One region of the Arthrobacter sp. 05L45_2 genome, then DNA from elsewhere that is predicted to be linked to it. Evidence: riboswitches for the same ligand, from Rfam matches in the RefSeq annotation. Region 1 holds a riboswitch; each other region holds the start of a gene.
What was found. Region 1 has a riboswitch for thiamine pyrophosphate ahead of thiD (bifunctional hydroxymethylpyrimidine kinase/phosphomethylpyrimidine kinase). Riboswitches for the same ligand answer to the same signal wherever they lie in the genome.
Positions count from the first base shown of each region.

Region 2: it holds a riboswitch for thiamine pyrophosphate, as region 1 does, so the genes downstream of both, thiC (phosphomethylpyrimidine synthase ThiC) here and thiD (bifunctional hydroxymethylpyrimidine kinase/phosphomethylpyrimidine kinase) in region 1, are expected to answer to the same signal.
Region 3: it holds a riboswitch for thiamine pyrophosphate, as region 1 does, so the genes downstream of both, AC1DHD_RS09495 (ECF transporter S component) here and thiD (bifunctional hydroxymethylpyrimidine kinase/phosphomethylpyrimidine kinase) in region 1, are expected to answer to the same signal.

Region 1 covers NZ_JBFTNO010000063.1:59-3,665, reverse strand. The annotation lists gene thiD (bifunctional hydroxymethylpyrimidine kinase/phosphomethylpyrimidine kinase) at 206-1,807, opposite strand; TPP riboswitch at 1,797-1,894, opposite strand; partial or broken gene AC1DHD_RS07105 (ribonuclease E/G) at 2,012-3,607, opposite strand, start outside.
Region 2 covers NZ_JBFTNO010000011.1:5,235-11,999, forward strand. The annotation lists gene AC1DHD_RS01930 (alpha/beta fold hydrolase) at 1-319, shown strand, start outside; gene thiC (phosphomethylpyrimidine synthase ThiC) at 402-2,258, opposite strand; TPP riboswitch at 2,227-2,334, opposite strand; gene AC1DHD_RS01940 (amidohydrolase family protein) at 2,412-3,503, shown strand; gene AC1DHD_RS01945 (VOC family protein) at 3,584-4,459, shown strand; gene AC1DHD_RS01950 (hypothetical protein) at 4,722-5,159, shown strand; gene rpsP (30S ribosomal protein S16) at 5,396-5,818, shown strand; gene AC1DHD_RS01960 (RNA-binding protein) at 5,820-6,062, shown strand; gene rimM (ribosome maturation factor RimM) at 6,181-6,765, shown strand, end outside.
Region 3 covers NZ_JBFTNO010000101.1:1,237-8,001, reverse strand. The annotation lists gene AC1DHD_RS09510 (UDP-N-acetylglucosamine 1-carboxyvinyltransferase) at 1-1,482, opposite strand, end outside; gene AC1DHD_RS09505 (energy-coupling factor transporter transmembrane component T family protein) at 1,625-2,428, opposite strand; gene AC1DHD_RS09500 (ABC transporter ATP-binding protein) at 2,425-4,071, opposite strand; gene AC1DHD_RS09495 (ECF transporter S component) at 4,085-4,717, opposite strand; TPP riboswitch at 4,787-4,925, opposite strand; gene AC1DHD_RS09490 (heme-degrading domain-containing protein) at 5,080-5,619, shown strand; gene AC1DHD_RS09485 (DUF4235 domain-containing protein) at 5,661-5,924, shown strand; gene mnhG (monovalent cation/H(+) antiporter subunit G) at 5,956-6,351, opposite strand; gene AC1DHD_RS09475 (MrpF/PhaF family protein) at 6,341-6,619, opposite strand; gene AC1DHD_RS09470 (Na+/H+ antiporter subunit E) at 6,616-6,765, opposite strand, start outside.

The DNA.
Region 1 (3,607 bases):
TCATCAAGGTCATAACCCAAGTGTTGGCGTAAGCACCGAAGATCTAGACTACGCTAATTTTGCCTTCGGCCGCAAACGAGGCCGGCTCCGGAGAGTGATGCGTGACGGCCGCCACACCCCGTCCCCGAGGGGCTGGAGCGGTGCTGCCGCGGCGACTTCCGGAACCGCGCCCCATAATGTTACCGGCCGCAGGGCCGGGGCCGCGTCAGGCGTGCAGCCTCGGCGCGTCGAAGAACGCCACCTCGTAGTCGCAGGACTGCCGGAACGCCTCGGTCATGGCGGTCCGCTCCGACTCGAAACCGCGCCGGGCCGCGGCGTCGGTGTACCGGATTGCCTGCCGCGTAGCCTCGGCGAAGGCCTCGTCGGCGTAGGTGCGAAGCCACTCCGCGTAGGGGTGCTCGGCCGGCGCGCCGGCGTCGAGGTATTGCCTGTGCAAGGTTGCGCCCACCTCGGCGTAGAGCCAGAAACAAGGCAGCGCTGCCGCGGTGAGGACGCCGTAACTGCCCAGCGAGGCCGCGAGGAGATGGTCCACGTAGGCCTTCGTGACCGGACCGGGCCGCGCCTCCCCCGCGCGTCCGGCCAGCCAGGTCCGGTGCAGCTCGGATTCGACCTCGAGGCACTGTTGCGCCGACCGGGCCCAGAAGAGCTGTTCCGCTTCCGACGGCGCCAGGGCGGCCGCGCGGGCCAGGACCCGTGAATAGCCGTTGAGGTACAAGGCGTCCTGGCGCAGGTAGTAGGCGAACTCGTGTTCGGGCAGGGCGCCGCTGGCCAGCCCCCGGATGAAGTCCAGACCATAAATAGCGTCCAGGCCGCCGGTGGCGATCCCGTCGAGGCCCTCGGCGAAGTCGCCGTCAGCCGGCGGCCGGGCGCCGGTTACGTGGTGGAAGTGGTGCACCGGGCCGTTGCCGGTGCCAACTTCGAGGCGTCCGGCGTCCGCCAGCGCCCCCTGAAGCCACGGTTTGACTTCCCGCAGCGCCGCTTCCCAGTCCTGGCACCGGACCTGGGCGGTGGCCAGCGCCGAGGACAGGGAACAGCCCGTACCGTGGCTGTTGCGGGTGGCGATCCGCTCACCGGGCACCTCCACGGTCTCCCCGCGGAGCACTCCCCCGGTGTTGACCAGCGCGTCCGGACAGGTGCCGCCATCGGGCAGGTGTCCGCCCTTGACCAGCACCGTGGTCCCGGTTTGCGCCGCGAGGCGTTTGCCCTGTTCCAACGCCCCGGCCCAGTCCCGGGCGGTCGGTTCTCCGACCAGGATGGCGAGCTCGGCCAGGTTGGGGGTGATGAGGTGCGCCAGGGGCAGGAGGGACCTCAGGGCGTCCTCCGCGGATTCGCGGAGCAGCCTGTCGCCGCTGGTTGCCACCATGACCGGGTCCAGGACGACGACGGCGGGCCGCACCTTCTCGAGCCAGTCCCGGACGGCGGTAATCACCGCGGCGTCGCCGAGCATCCCGATTTTGACGGCGTCGATGGTGATGTCATCGCTGACAGCCTCGAGCTGGGCGGTGAGGAAGGAGGCCGGGGGCACGTGCACGGCCCGCACACCCCGGGTGTTTTGGGCGGTCAGGGCCGTGACGGCGGCCATCCCGTAGCCTCCGTTCGCCGCGATGCTCTTCAGGTCCGCCTGGATGCCGGCCCCGCCGGACGGGTCGGACCCGGCGATGGCCAGGACGCGGGGTATCCGGGCGGTAGCGGGCCGCGTATGGGCTGCCGCCCGGCCCGGGAACGCCGAATGCAGGATGGGGGCAGGGCGGGAGGGGTCCGGCTGGGCCGCCGGGGGCGCGGTTACCTGCGGGGTGGTTGAAAGCATAAGACATCCCTTCGCCGGTGCTAACCGGACAGGTTCAACGGGTCTGGATCTCAGCCGGCTCGATGCGCGGCACCCCGTGTCAGTTCCCCAGCCTAGCCGCCCCGCAGCTCCGGGCCGTTAACGCACTCGCGGGCACCGTCCGGGCCCGACGTGATGTTACGTCGGGCCCGGACGATACCCGCGGGCGGTGGGGTTTTCCCGGGCCTAGAGCTCCGAGGCCGGTACGCCGACGCCGAGGATGACCGGTTCCGCAGCGGCGGACTTAGCGGCGGGCGTTGCCGGTTCCGGCGCCTTGGCCTCGTGGACGGAGACTGCTGCTACCGACGGTGCGTTCTCGCGCTGCTGCACGGACGTCTCGTTGGCGGCACCCTGGGCGCGGCTGGCGCTGCGGTTACGGCGGACCCGGCGGGGTGCCGTGCCGTCTGCCGAACCCGCAGGGGCCTGGTTGACGGGAGCCTTGGCAGCAGGCGCTGCTGCGGCCGGAGCCTTAGCCGCGGGGGCCTTGGCGGGCTCCTGGCGTGCCGGGGCCTGTTGGGCCGGGGCCTTGGCGGCCTCCTGGCGTGCCGATGCCTGCTCTTCGCGGGTGCGGGTGCCTGGCGGCTGGATCCGGGCAGTGCGGGCCCGTCCCCGTCCCCGGGTGGCACGGGGCGACGCCGCTGGGGCCTCGCCGGCGGTCCCGGCCGCCGGAGTTTCGGCTGCAGCCGTCTCGACCGCAGGGGCCGCCGCCGTCTGCGCACCGGACTCGGAGTCGCCCAGGCTCGCGAAAGCCTCGGTCAGCAGGTCCAGGGTCAGCGCCGGTTGCCGGGTTTCCTCGGCGTGCTCGACGAACGGCAGGGCGACCTGTTCGCCGCCGAAGGTCAGGACCGCGGCCGGACGTCCGGCGGCTTCCTCCGTCGAAGCGAGCTCTACCGCGGCATCGAGCGCGGCCTGCCGGGTGGCGGCGTCCGGCGCGGAATGCGCGTCGCCGTCGTGCAGGTGGGCGGCGTGCGCGGCGGCGGCGATGTTCGCCAGTGCCGCGCGGGTTGCCTCCGCCTTGGCGTGGCGTTCCGCTTCCGTCGGCTCGGGGTGGGCTGCAACGGCCGGCGTGGACGGCATGGCCTCGCCGTTCCCCTGGCCGCCCTTGCCGCGGCGACGCTTGCGCTCACTTCGGGCTGCAGGCTGGTGTTCGGTCCGCGGGACGTGGTGCTCAGCGGCGACGGTGTTGGCGCGGCGGTGCTCGACGGGTTCGTCGTGGGTGACGATGCCCCGGCCGGCACACGCTTCGCACTGCTCGCCGAAGACTTCCAGGAGCCCGGTGCCCATCCGCTTGCGGGTCATCTGCACAAGGCCGAGTGAGGTCACCTCGGCGACCTGGTGCTTGGTCCGGTCCCGGCCCAGGCACTCCACCATGCGGCGCAGTACGAGATCCCGGTTGGATTCGAGCACCATGTCGATGAAGTCGATGACGATGATGCCGCCGATGTCGCGCAGGCGCAGCTGCCGGACAACTTCCTCGGCCGCTTCCAGGTTGTTCTTGGTGACGGTTTCCTCGAGGTTGCCGCCGCTGCCGGTGAACTTGCCCGTGTTGACGTCCACCACGGTCATGGCTTCGGTGCGGTCGATCACGAGCGAACCGCCGGACGGCAGGAAGACCTTGCGGTCAAGCGCCTTGTGGATCTGCTCGTCGATGCGCCAGGCGGCGAAGATGTCGGTGTCCTTGGTCCACTTCTCGAGCCGGCCCACCAGGTCCGGTGCCACGTAGGTGACGTAGGCCTCGATGGTGTCCCAGGCTTCCTCGCCGGAGACGATCAGCTTGGAGAA
Region 2 (6,765 bases), on a different contig from region 1:
GGTCTTCGCCGCCCACGCACCCGTCCGCGGCAGTGTGGGAGCGCCTACGCCCGACGACGGCCGGGACATCCGCCGGCTGAGGTTGCAGGCCCCGCCGTGGGACGCGCCGCTGCAGATCGTCCCGGGCGTCCCGACGCTGGTCCTCACCGGAGGCTGGGAACCGCTGTATGAGGAGATTGCGGGCTACCTGCGCGAAACGGGCGCCCTGCACCGCACGGCCCCGGGCGGGCACCGTCCGCAGGATTCCAGGGAAGGCGACCGCACCATCCGCACCTTCATCGCCGGCGTCAGCCGCAGCCGGCAGCCGTACGCGTCCTGACACGGACGTACCGCGAATCCGAACAGCGACGCAGGGCGCCCGCCCTTGGCGGGAGGGCGACCTGCGGGGGCCGGGGTCCTAGTTACTCGGGCGAACCCACGGCCGGCTCGGGCAGGTAGACCTTGCCGCCAGCCGCGAGGAACTCCGCGCTCTTCTCCCGCATCCCGTCAGCCTGCCGGGCGATGGCAGCCTGGGTTTCCGCTGACCCGAACTCGTCCCGGATGTCCTGGCTGATCCGCATGGAGCAGAACTTAGGCCCGCACATGGAACAGAAGTGGGCTGTCTTGGCCGGTTCCGCCGGCAGCGTCTCGTCGTGGAAGGCCTCGGCGGTGACCGGGTCGAGGGACAGCGCAAACTGGTCCCGCCAGCGGAACTCGAAACGCGCCCTGGAGAGCGCGTCGTCGCGCTCGTGGGCGCCGGGATGTCCCTTGGCCAGGTCCGCGGCGTGGGCGGCGATCTTGTAGGTGATGACGCCGGTCTTCACATCGTCCTTGTTGGGTAGCCCGAGGTGTTCCTTCGGCGTGACGTAACACAGCATGGCGGTGCCGTATCGGGCGATCTCGGTGGCGCCGATTGCTGAGGTGATGTGGTCGTAGCCGGGTGCGATGTCCGTCACCAGCGGTCCCAGCGTGTAGAACGGAGCGCCCTGGCATAGTTCCTGCTGGCGCTCCACGTTTTCCCGGACCAGATGGAGGGGCACATGTCCGGGGCCTTCAACCATGACCTGCACATCGAACTCCCACGCCCGCTGGGTCAGCTCAGCCAGGGTATCCAGCTCGGCGAACTGGGCAGCGTCGTTGGCGTCCGCCGTCGAGCCCGGCCGCAGTCCGTCGCCCAGCGAAAACGAAACGTCGTACTTCGCGAAAATCTCGCACAGCTCATCGAAATGTGTGTAGAGGAAGTTCTCCCGGTGGTGCGCCAGGCACCACCCGGCCATGATCGAGCCGCCGCGCGACACGATACCCGTAACCCGGTTGGCTGTCAGGGGGACGTAACGCAGTAGCACGCCTGCGTGGATGGTCATGTAGTCCACCCCCTGTTCGCACTGTTCGATCACGGTGTCCCGGAAGATCTCCCAGGTCAGGGCATTCGCCTCGCCGTTGACCTTCTCCAGCGCCTGGTAGATCGGTACAGTGCCGATGGGGACGGGGGAGTTGCGGATGATCCACTCGCGCGTGGTGTGGATGTCGTCACCGGTGGAGAGGTCCATGACGGTGTCCGCACCCCACTGCGTGGCCCACTGAAGCTTGTCGACTTCCTCGGCAATAGAGCTGGTAACGGCGGAGTTGCCGATGTTGGCGTTGATCTTCACAAGGAACGCCTTGCCGATGACCATCGGCTCTGACTCCGGGTGGTTAATGTTGCTGGGGATGATCGCCCGGCCGGCGGCCAGCTCGCTGCGAACGAGTTCGACGTCGCAGTTCTCGCGCAGGGCGACGTAGCGCATCTCGGGTGTGACCGTTCCGTTCCTCGCGTAATGCATCTGCGTGACCGTCCGGCCGGCAACCGCGCGGCGAGGCTGCGGGGGCGCGCCGCGCCACTCGGCAGAGGCGGCGCCCCGCCGGACCGCGGACTTGCCGTCGTCGAGCAAGTTGCGTTCCCTGCCGCTGTAGGGCTCGGTGTCCAGGCGTTCGGTGATCCAGTCGCTACGGAACGGGGCCAGACCCACGACGGGATCGCTGCCCGGGCCTGCCGTCCGATACACCCGAAACGACGGATTTGCCGAGCCTCCGGGCGACGGCTCCAAGGCGATCTCCGTCACCGGTACGCGGATCCCGCCGGCTTCGACATACGCCAGGCCATGCGACTTCAGTGACTGGGTTACCGGCGGGGCAGCAACGGCGGCGGGGCCGTTCTGAACCGTGCTGTTCCCGTATCGGGCAGGGCTGTGCTGGGGATTTGTGGTGCTCAAAGGGTTACTCACTTCCTTCGCCGGCATTACCCGGACAGGTTCAACGGTCGCAGGCTGCGTCAGCCCGATCTCAGCCCCTGCAAGGGCACCCGTGTGGTCGTAGACGAAGCTACCACAGGCTGCTTGTAGTTGACGGTTGTCCCGGGGCGCCGGGTCGTTATGCGGATTAAGCTGTAGGCCATGAGCATTATCGAGTTCAGCGGCACGGTCCTCACCTCCCCGGATCAGGAGCGGCGCGGGTTGTGGGCGGTCGACGGCAAGCTGACTTTCGACCGTCCGCGGGCGCCGTCGGACCTCGTGCTGGACGGCTGGGTCATTCCCGGACTGGTCGACGCCCATTGCCACATCGGCCTCGGCCCGGAGGGCGACGTTCCGGAGGACGTAGTGGAACGGCAGGCGCAGACGGACCGCGACGCCGGGACCCTCCTGGTCCGCGACGCAGGAGCGGTGCATTACACCCGCTGGGTCCAGCAACGGGCCGACCTTCCTCGAATCATCCGCGCCGGCCGGCACATTGCCCGGACCCGCCGGTACCTGCGGGGCTTCGCCGTTGAAGTGGAGCCGGAGGAACTGGTCGAGACGGTCCGCAAGCAGGCCCGTGCCGGCGACGGATGGGTGAAGCTGGTGGGGGACTGGATCGACCGCGACGCCGGCGATCTCGCCGCCAGCTTCCCGGCGGCGGCCGTCATGGACGCAGTCCGTGCAGCCCACGACGAGGGGGCCCGCGTCACGGCGCATTGCTTCGCCGAGCAGACCCTGGACGACATGCTCGACGCCGGGATCGACTGCATTGAGCATGGAACGGGCCTGCTGCCCCGGCACCTGCCCCGCTTCATCGAACAGGGCGTGCCGATTGTGCCGACCCTGATCAATATTGCGACCTTCCCGGACATCGCGGCCCAGGCGCGGGACAAATTTCCCCGTTATGCAGCCCATATGCTCGGGCTCTGGGAACGGCGGGCCGAGCGGGTCCTCGAGGCGCACGAGGCCGGCGTCGTTCTATACGCCGGGACCGACGCGGGCAGTGTCATCAAGCACGGGCGGATTGCCGACGAGATCCAGGCCATGCACGCCGCGGGACTGCCCGCCCGGGCCGCCCTCGACGCCGCCGCCTGGGCCGCGCGGGCATGGCTCGGCGCAGAGGGCATCGCCGAGGGTGCCAGTGCCGATGTGCTGGTCTGCAGTGAGGATCCGCGCCGGGATCTCGCCACCCTGCAGGCACCACGGAGCATAGTGTTGCGCGGACAAGTGGTTCGGTCCGAGGTGCATTAGGAATAAATTGAAGCTTCAAGTAATTTAGCACTATGAAGGGTCACCGAAAGGCGGTGGCCACAAACCACCGGAGCGTTGCGATGACCGCAGAAACCAGCACCCAGGATCTCCTTCCGGCCGAACTCACCATGGGCACCGTGATGCTCAAGGTCGGCGACATGAAGGTGATGACCGACTACTACCAGCGCGCCCTTGGCCTCGACATCGTGGCCGAGCAGGACGGCGGCCTCTACCTCGGCCGCAAGGCCAAGCCGCTGGTCCACCTCGCGCCTGCGCCCGGACTCAACCTGCCCTCGCGCGGTGAAGCGGGCCTGTTCCACACCGCCCTGCTCTTCGATGACCAGGCTTCGTTGGCCGCCACTATCGCCTCCGCCGCCCAATACGAACCGCAGTCCTTCACCGGCAGCGCCGACCACCTGGTCAGTGAGGCGTTCTACTTCAACGATCCCGAGGGCAACGGCATCGAGCTCTACTGGGACCGGCCGCGCGACGCCTGGTCCTGGGAAGGAACGAACGTGGTGATGGATAGCCTCGCTCTGCCACCCCAGCGGTACCTTGAGCAGCACCTGACCGAGGCCTCACTGGCCGGACAGCGCGAGGCCGAGGCCGGCGTCGGGCACGTCCACCTGCAGGTCGGCGACGTGCAGTCCGCACACGACTTCTACGTCGGCACACTCGGCTTTGAGAAGACCGCCGGCTGGCACGGCCAGGCGCTCTTTGTCTCGGCCGGCGGCTACCACCACCACATGGCTATGAATGTCTGGAACAGTCGCGGGGCCGGACCGCGCCGCGACACCCTGGGCCTCGGCGAGGTCCTGATCGAAGTACCGTCGGGCGACGATGTCGGCGCCCTTGCCGACCGCCTCAAGACGGCCGGGGTCGAATCGCACCACACCGGCGCCGAGCTCCGATTCGACGACCCCTGGCGCAACCGCATCCGGGTCGCGGTCCGCTAACTGCCCTCGACGGACATGCCCGTTCCGTGGCCCAGGGATGGACATGCCCATCCTTTGGCGTCAGGGGCGGGCATGCCCGTTGGTTGCCGCGTTGGCGCACGGACATGTCCGCTCCTCGGGTCGGCGCATGGACATAACGTGAATATGTCCATTCGTCGGCGCCAGGGATGGGCATGTCCGTCCCGGGGGTGGCGTGCGAACAGTTAGGCTGAACTGACGCCACCACCGCGGCCTCGCCGCACTACACCGAAGGATGAGTTCATTGGGATTTGCTGAAATCTTCGTGGCCACCCATGATGCCGCCCTCAAGCGCGCGACGGCCCTCGACGGCGGCGCCGCAGCCGCCCCGGGCGCGGTCCGGATCCAGGACATCAGCGACTTCGAGGTCGAGCGGCTCGGCGACCTGGCCGGTACCGCGGTGCACGCTGCGGGCGCCGATTACGAACTCGCCATGGTGGACGTGGCCAGCGACTCGCTCCTGGGCGTCCCCGCCGCCATGGTCCGCGCACTCGCGGACCTGCTCAGCTACGAGACGGAAGGCGACGGCGACGTGCTCGCCGACGTCGCCGAAAGCTGGGCGGCGGAAGAGGATATGCCCTTCGGCGCGGACCAGGCGGCCCGCTATGTCCGCCAGCTCGCCGGGCTCGCGGCCGGCGTCGACCCGGCCACCCGGGCCGGACTTTACGTCTGGACTTCCTGACGCCGCGAACAAGGGCCGCCGCCCCATCACCCTGGTAAAAACCGGCCCCATCACGCCCGGCTGGGGTGTCAAGTCGAAATCCTCGCGGTGATCTGGCACAATGAACAGGTACTCGATCTGCGTGGCCCCTCTCTCCGCGTCCGGATCCTGTCCTTTAGAACCCCCAAGTACGGCCCGCCCCACGGGTGCAGAACGCCGGGCTCGACCCCGTTTCAGAAACAGGAGTGACCACAAAAGTGGCCGTAAAGATTCGCCTTAAGCGCTTCGGTAAGATGCGCGCACCGTACTACCGCATCGTCGTCATGGACGCACGCTCCAAGCGTGATGGCCGTGCCATCGAAGAGATCGGCAAGTACCACCCGACCGAAGAGCCCTCGTACATCGAGGTCGACTCGGACCGTGCCCAGTACTGGCTCGGCGTCGGCGCACAGCCGTCCGAGCAGGTTTCCGCGATCCTGAAGATCACCGGTGACTGGCAGAAGTTCAAGGGTCTCCCGGGCCAGGAGGGCACCTTGAAGACTAAGGCTCCCAAGGAAGCCTTTGTCACCCCGGAAAAGGGTTCCGTGATCATCCCGGAAGCCATCACCAAGAAGGCTAAGAAGGACGACGCAGCCGAGGCTCCGGCCGACGCCGAAGCAGAGACCACCGAGGCTGAGTAGATTGCTGGCAGAAGCGCTCGAACACCTGGTCCGCGGGATTGTTGACAGCCCCGAGGACGTCAAGGTCAGTGCCAAGAACAACCGCCGCGGGGACACCCTCGAAGTGCGCGTTCATCAGGACGACCTCGGACGGGTGATCGGTCGCCAGGGCCGCACCGCACGCGCACTGCGCACTGTGGTGGCGGCACTGGCGGACGGCGAGCAGGTCAGGGTCGACGTCGTCGACACCGACCGCCGCCGGTAGCGCGACCAGCAGTACTTATCTTTAGTCCGGCCCCTCCACCAGCTTATGGTGGAGGGGCCGGACTGTTTTGCGCAGCAAATGCACCAACACTTTCAAAACGAATCGAACAGAGGAACAGATGCAGCTTCAGGTGGCACGAATCGGCAAGCCCCACGGCATCCGCGGCGAGGTAACCGTTCAGGTGCTGACGGACGCTCCCGGTGACCGCTTCGTTCCCGGCACCCAGTTCGTGGTTGAGCCGGCCTCGTCCGGTCCACTGACCGTGGAAAGCGCCCGCTGGAACAAGGACATCCTGCTGCTGGCCTTCGAGGAAGTGGAAACCCGCAATGACGCGGAAGCCCTCCGCGGCGCCAAACTCTACATTGAGACCGAGGAGCTGGACGAGCACGACGACGAGGGCTGGTACGAGCACGAGCTCGTGGGACTGGACGTCCGCGTCGGCGATACCGTCGTCGGCAAGGTCTCCGGACTGCACACCATGCCGGTCCAGGACCTGTTGGTCGTAACGGACCGGGGCGGCAAGGAAATCCTGATCCCGTTCGTGGAGCAGATCGTCCCCGAGGTCAACGTCGCCGACAAATACGTCGTTGTCACCCCGCCGGCGGGCCTGTTTGAGGTCAACACCGAGGCGGGCGCTACCCCGGACGACGGCGACACTATCCGCCGCTCCCAGGGCGGCGACACTGTCGGCCGCTCCCAGGGC
Region 3 (6,765 bases), on a different contig from region 1:
CCGCTCGGCCAGGTCCTCGTACCCGCGTTCGATCACGTAGATGTTGCGCAGTTCGGACACACCCCGCGCTGCGAGCATGGCCAGCAGCAGGCAGGCGGCCGGGCGCAGGGCCGGCGGGCAGCCGACTTCCGCGGCCCGCCACTTGGTGGGTCCGTTGACGTAGATCCGGTGCGGATCCAGGAGCTGGACCTGCGCGCCGAGCTTGTTCAGTTCGGTCAGGTAGATGGCCCGGTTCTCGTAGACCCAGTCGTGGATCATGGTCTGGCCCTGCGCGTTCGCGGCGATCACGGCGAAGAAGGGCAGGTTGTCGATGTTCAGGCCGGGGAAGGGCATCGGGTGGATTTTGTCCTCCGGCGCTTTGAGCTCCGAGGGCTTGGTGGTGACGTCCACCAGCCGGGTGCGGCCGTTGCGGGCCACGTATTCGGCCGAGACCTCCAGTTGCTGGCCCATCTGCTCGAGGGTGGCCAGCTCGATTTCCATAAACTCGATCGGCACCCGGCGGATGGTGACCTCGGAGTTGGTCACGATTCCGGCGGTGATCAGGCTCATCGCCTCGATCGGGTCCTCGGACGGGAAGTACTCGATGTCGACGTCGATTGAGGGGCGTCCGACGATCTTCAGCGTGGTGGTGCCGACGCCGTCGATCTCCACGCCCAGCATCTGCAGGTAGAAGCAGAGGTCCTGGACCATGTAGTTCGGGCTGGCGTTGCGGATGATGGTGGTGCCGCGGCGGTGGGCGGCTGCCATGATTGCGTTTTCTGTCACGGTGTCGCCGCGTTCGCTCAGCACGAAGGAACGGTCATGCCCGTCCGACGGCGGCGCCTGGACACTGTAGAAACCGGACTTCGCCTCGACGGACAGATCGAACTGCCGCAGGGCCTGCATGTGCGGCTCCACGGTGCGGGTGCCGAGGTCGCAGCCGCCGGCGTACGGCAGCCGGTATTCGGTGGATTCATCCAGCAGCGGGCCCAGCAGCATAATGACGCTGCGGGTTCGGCGGGCGGCCTCGACGTCCATCGCGTCGAGGTCCAGGACGGCCGGGCGCCGGATCTGCAGGTCGTTGTCGTTGAGCCAGGTGCATTCGACGCCGATGCTGGTGAGCACCTCGACGATCCGGTTGACCTCCTCGATCCGGGCCAGCCGGCGCAGGACGGTGGTGCCGCGGTTGATCAGGCTCGCGCACAGCAGGGCGACGCCGGCGTTCTTGCTGCTGTTGACGTCCACGGCGCCGGAGAGCGTACGGCCGCCTTCCACCCGGAGGTGGGTCATCTGCGGCCGGCCCACTTTGACGATCGCCCGGCCAAAGATGGTCTCGAGCCGCTGGATCATTTTCAGGCTCAGGTTCTGCTTGCCCTGCTCCATCCGGGCGATGGCGCTCTGGCTGGTTCCCAGCTCGGCGGCCAGCTGTCCCTGGGTCCAGCCCTTCTCGCCGCGGGCATTCCGAAGGACGGCGCCGACGTATTCAGCAGTCTGTTGAGTCATATTCAATAAATATCACGGATGAGCTATTTGGGCCCGCTTGTGGCCGTGAATTGCAGTGAAGCTCACAAAATATCCATTCTGTGCGATATGCTCTCCTCCCGCCGAGGGCCCGGGGCCCAGCCCTCTGGCGCCACCTCCGGCGCTACTGCTGGCCGAGGAAGACCATGTTCCAGGTCCCGGCGCCGAGCGCTGCCGCCACCGCGCCGCCCGCGATCAGCACGCCGCCGAGGACCACCCACACGTCCATCGGCGTGAATACTGCTGGCCGTGCCCAGGTCCGCGGCGCCCCGCCGAACCCGCGGGCTTCCATGGTCACGGCGAGCCGGGAGGCGCGGCGGACGGCCTGGACCAGCAGTCCGAAGCTTTGCCCCAGTGTGGCCTTCAGCCGCTGCCCCGGGTTCCCGTGCGAGCCGACCCCGCGCGCCCGCCGCGCCATGCCGATGGTCTGCCATTCCTCGGCCATCAGCCCCACCAGCCGCATCGCGGCGAGGGTGCCGAGGACAAAGCGGTGCGGCAGTTTGGCCTGCTGCGCCAGGGCGTCGGCGAAGTCGGTGGGGTCCGTGCAGCTCATCAGCAGGACCGCGGGCAGGGCGATCGCCAGACCGCGCAACAGGAAACCGAGGCCCAGCGCCAGCGAGCCTTCGCTGATGGACCAGACGCCGACGTCGAGCAGGGTCCGTCCGTGGTCCGCGGCCAGGATCGCAGTGCTCCAGCCGCCCAGGGCAGCGGCGAGGATCAGCGGCCAGCCGCGCTGCCAAAGCAGGGCCAGGGTCAGGCCGGCCAGCGGGAACAGCAGGAGTTCGAACCCGAGCGCCACGGAGGCGGATACCCAGTCGATGGAGAGCGCCAGGACGAGGGTGATGAGCAGGACGCCGAAGAACTTGGCTAGCGGATTCGCGCGGGTCAGCACGGCCCCGGTTCCCGGCAGGATCAGCGGGCCCCTCACGGCGCCGCCACCCCCGGGATCGTCCGGCCGGCGCTGTCCGGCTGCCGCGCATGCGGCGCGGCGAGCGTCAGTTCGGTGCCGCCCAGGACGGCGCTGAATTCCGCGTCGTGGGTCACCGAGACCACGGAGGTCCCGGCGTCGAGGAGCTCCGAGAGGAGGGACGCGAGTTCCGCCCACGTGTTGACGTCCTGGCCGAAGGTGGGCTCGTCGAGGACCAGCACCTGCGGGTGGGCGGCCAGCACGGTGGCCACGGAGAGCCGGCGTTTTTCGCCGCCGGAGAGCGTGTAGGGATTGGCGTCCACCAGGTCGCGCAGCCGCAGGCGTTCCAGGAGCTCGTCCACGCGTTCTTCACCATGGCCCAGGTGGCGCGGACCGAACTTCAGCTCGTCCAGCACCCGACCGGTCACGAACTGGTGCTCGGGTTCCTGGAACACGGTGCCGATCCTGGCGATCAACTGCTGGGCCTTCCACTTGTAGGGGTCGATGCCCGCGCCGGCGCTCAGCTCGGTGGTGGCCGATACTGTTCCCGCCACCGGGGCCAGCAGGCCGGCCAGGGTCAGGGCGAAGGTGGACTTGCCGGAGCCGTTCGGGCCGGTGATGGTCAGGGCCTCTCCAGCCCGGACCTGGGCCGCGAGGCCGGTCTGCACCGGCGCCGGCGGGATGGCCCTGAAGCCCTGGAGCAGGCCCGAGCGGCGGGTCCGCTCGCGGGACACGGCGAGGCCTTCGGCGGCCAGGAGCAGCTGCCCGGACTGGACGCCGCCGGACTGGATCCCGCCGGCGGGGACGCCGCCAGACTGGACGCCGTCCCCACCGGGTTGCCGGCGGGGACGGGTGGGCGGCACGTGGCCCGGCACCCAGACCCCGGCAGCGATGAGCATGTCCCTCGCCTGCGCCAGGACCTGGTCCGGGGCGCCGTCCAACAACACGGCCGGCTCCGTGGCAGAGCCCGGCTGCAGCACCACGATCCGGTCGACGAGGTCCTTCCACACGGCCACCCGGTGCTCCACCACCACCAGCGTGGCTCCGGTCCGGTCCAGGCACCGTGCCACGGCGTCACGGACTTCCAGGACACCCGCGGGGTCGAGGTTGGCCGTGGGTTCGTCCAGCAGCAGCAGCCCGGGCCGCATGGCGAGGATCCCGGCGAGCGCCAGGCGTTGCTTCTGTCCGCCCGAGAGCGCGGACGTCGGGTGCTGCAGCGGCAGGCCGGCCAGCCCGACGTCGTCGAGCGCCTCCGCGACCCGCCGCCAGATCTCCGCCGGGGGCACGGAAAGGTTCTCGGCGCCGAAGGCGACGTCGTCACCCAGCCGCGAGAGCACCACCTGGGTTTCGGGGTCCTGCTGGACCAGGCCCGCCGTGCCGCGCCGGGCCCGGGGCGGGGCGCCGTCGATCAGCAGGCTGCCGGTCTCGTCCGAATCCTCGGAGTCCGCGGCCGGTCCCGCGCCGGCGCTGTCGCCGAGCACCCCCGCCAGGGCGTGCAGCAGCGTGGATTTTCCCGCGCCGGACGGCCCCAGGAGCAGCACGCGTTCGCCGGGGCTGATGTCCAGGTCCAAGCCGCTCACGGCCGGGCGGGTGCGGCCGGCATGCCGCCAGCCCCAGCCGCGGGCGGTGACCGCAGCCGGGCGCACGTCGTCGAGGGTTCCCATACGTGTCCGGGCCCTAGGAGAACACGGGTTCCGTTGCCGCCTTGCGGGACGCGAAGGAAGCCAGCACACCGGTCCGGGCCAGGCCGCGGGTGGCGATCCAGGCCAGGGCGCCGGCGATCACGGCCCCGGAGATGGCGCAGAAAATGATGTAGGCGAGCTTGTCACCGGTCTCGTACGCGATGTTCCAGCCCCAGGGCAGGAAGGAGTCGTTCAGGCCGCAGAACAGGCCGGCGCCCGCTCCGGCCAGCAGCGAGACCGGCAGGTTGAACCGCTTGTAGAGGAACGCGGCGAAGATGAGCTCCGCGCCGAGGCCCTGCAGGAAGCCGGAGAACAGCACGGACGCGCCGTACTGCGAGCCCATGATCAGCTCCCCCGTGGCGGCTACGGTTTCGCAGAACACGGCCGCTCCCGGCTTGCGGATAACCAGCATGCCCAGAATCGCGGGGATCATCCACCCGCCGGCGTACAGCCCGGTCAGTGGCGGGTAGACCGCGTTCAGCGGCGTGGTCACCACGTTCGCGCCCTGGTCCCAGGCCCAGAAAATTACGCCGCCGGCAACAGCGATCAACGCCGCCACCACAATGTCCACCACCCGCCAGGTGTATTTGCCCGTGGTCAGTGTCTGCTTTGCAGAAATATCAGTCATGTCTTCCTCCTGAGGTACAGGAGGGGAGGGTGCTCCGGTGGCGCCGCGGTTTGCACCGCGGGTGCCGGGCACCCTGAGAACTCGACTCCCTTGCGCCGGTACTAACCGGATCAGGTTCGAGGGTCTGCGGCTGTCCGCACTCTCAGCGCCCACCTAAGGTTCCGGACTGCTCCGGAGGCCCGACGGCGGCGCTCCCCTGTCGTATGCAATTCACCCTTGTGGGCTGGCTCAGTTTACACCCGGCAGATCGCCCGCACGAGCCGGTGACCGGGATCGGCCTGCTTGGTAGAGTCTGCTCAGATCGCGAGCATCGGCCGCAGCCGCGGCCGGGCCCCGGCCGCGGCTGACGGAAGGTGATTCCTTTGACCGACTCCCCAGCGCCTTCCCCCGACTTCGACCCCGATTCCGCGGAGCCCCAGCCGCCGGGTTCCCTGGCGGCGCTCATCGGCCGCATCCTCACCGAAATCGAGGAGCTCCAGTTCCGGTCCTTCAGCAAGGACGACGCCCTGGACCTGGGGCTGCTCCTGGTGGAACTGGGCCGGGAGCGCTCCCATCCGATCGCCATCGACATCACCAAGGGCGAGCAGGTGCTCTTCCACGCGGCGCTGGAGGGCGCCACCCCTGACAACGGCCGCTGGATCAAAGCCAAGCAGCGCACGGCCGTGCGGTACGAGGTCCCGTCCCTGCTCGTGGGGCTGCGGGCGCGGGCGTCCGGGCGGCGGATCGAGGACAACGCCTGGTTCGACCAGCTGGAATTCGCGGCCCACGGCGGCTCCTTCCCGATCTACCTGCGCGGAACCGGAATGATCGGCACGGTCACCGTATCCGGCCTGCCGCAGAAGGCTGACCATGAGCTGGTGGTCGAGGCGCTGTCGGAAATCCTCGGACGGCAGGGACGCTAGGCTAGGGGGAGCCCTGTTTCCGCCCGCAAGGAGTACGACGCATGAACATCCTCATCAAGTTGCTCGGCACCGGCATCAGCCTCGTCGCCGGTTTCGTCGGGACCAAGCTGGTCGACACCGCGTGGGAGAAGACCACCGGCAACAAGCCGCCGAAGGGCCACGACGACGACGTCCCCACCACCCTGCGCCAGGCCCTGACGTTCGCGCTGATCTCCGCTTCGGTCAGCGCCATCATCCAGGTCCTCGCCAACCGCGGCACCCAGCGCGCCATCAGCCGCTTCGCCAAGACCCAGGACATCGTCTAAGGGCACACCGCTATGGGCACACCGCCCGGCGTCACTCGCCGTCGTCGGTGAACCCGCGTTTCCCGGCCGCCTGCTGCACCACGGCTTCGAGCTCGTCGGCGCTGAGCAGTTCCGGGTGCAGGTGCTTGGTCCGGTAGCCGGCCCGGCCCACCATGTGGGCCGAGACCGGCACCGTGAGCAGCTGGAAGATCCACGCGACCACCAGCACCGGCCACACCCACCATGTGCGCATCTGCAGCCCGACGGCGCACAGCAGCAGGAACAGCCCCAGTACCTGCGGCTTGGTGGCGGCGTGCATCCGGCTCATCAGGTCCGGGAAGCGCAGCAGGCCGATCGCGGCGCCGAGGGACATGAGCGCCCCCACCACCATAAAGACGGCAGAGACTGCGTCGATCACGGTATCCACGGAGCTCGTCTCAGGATTCATTGGGCTGCTTCCTCCGGTCCGCCACGAACCGTGCCACCGTCACCGAGCCGACGAAGCCGATGATGGAGATGGCCACGAGCAGCATCAGGTTGTTCAGGTGCCGGTTGACGGCCATGTCGATGCAGAGCGCCGCGCCGAGGATGGCCAGCAGGACGTCCGCGGCCAGCACCCGGTCCAGCAGCGAGGGCCCGCGCGCGATGCGGATGATCGCCCCGGCCGCGGCAAGGGAGAGCACGACGGCGGTGATGATCAGGACGAGGGGCATCATCCGGCTACCTCCTGCTGGAGTGCGGTCAGTTCGGCCGGGGTGCCCATGATCCGGATCAAGCCCGCTTCGGTGTCACGCACTTCCTTGCGGAGCCTGGCAGCGTCGTCGGCGTCACGGACGTTGATGCCGTGGATGTAGAGCGTGGA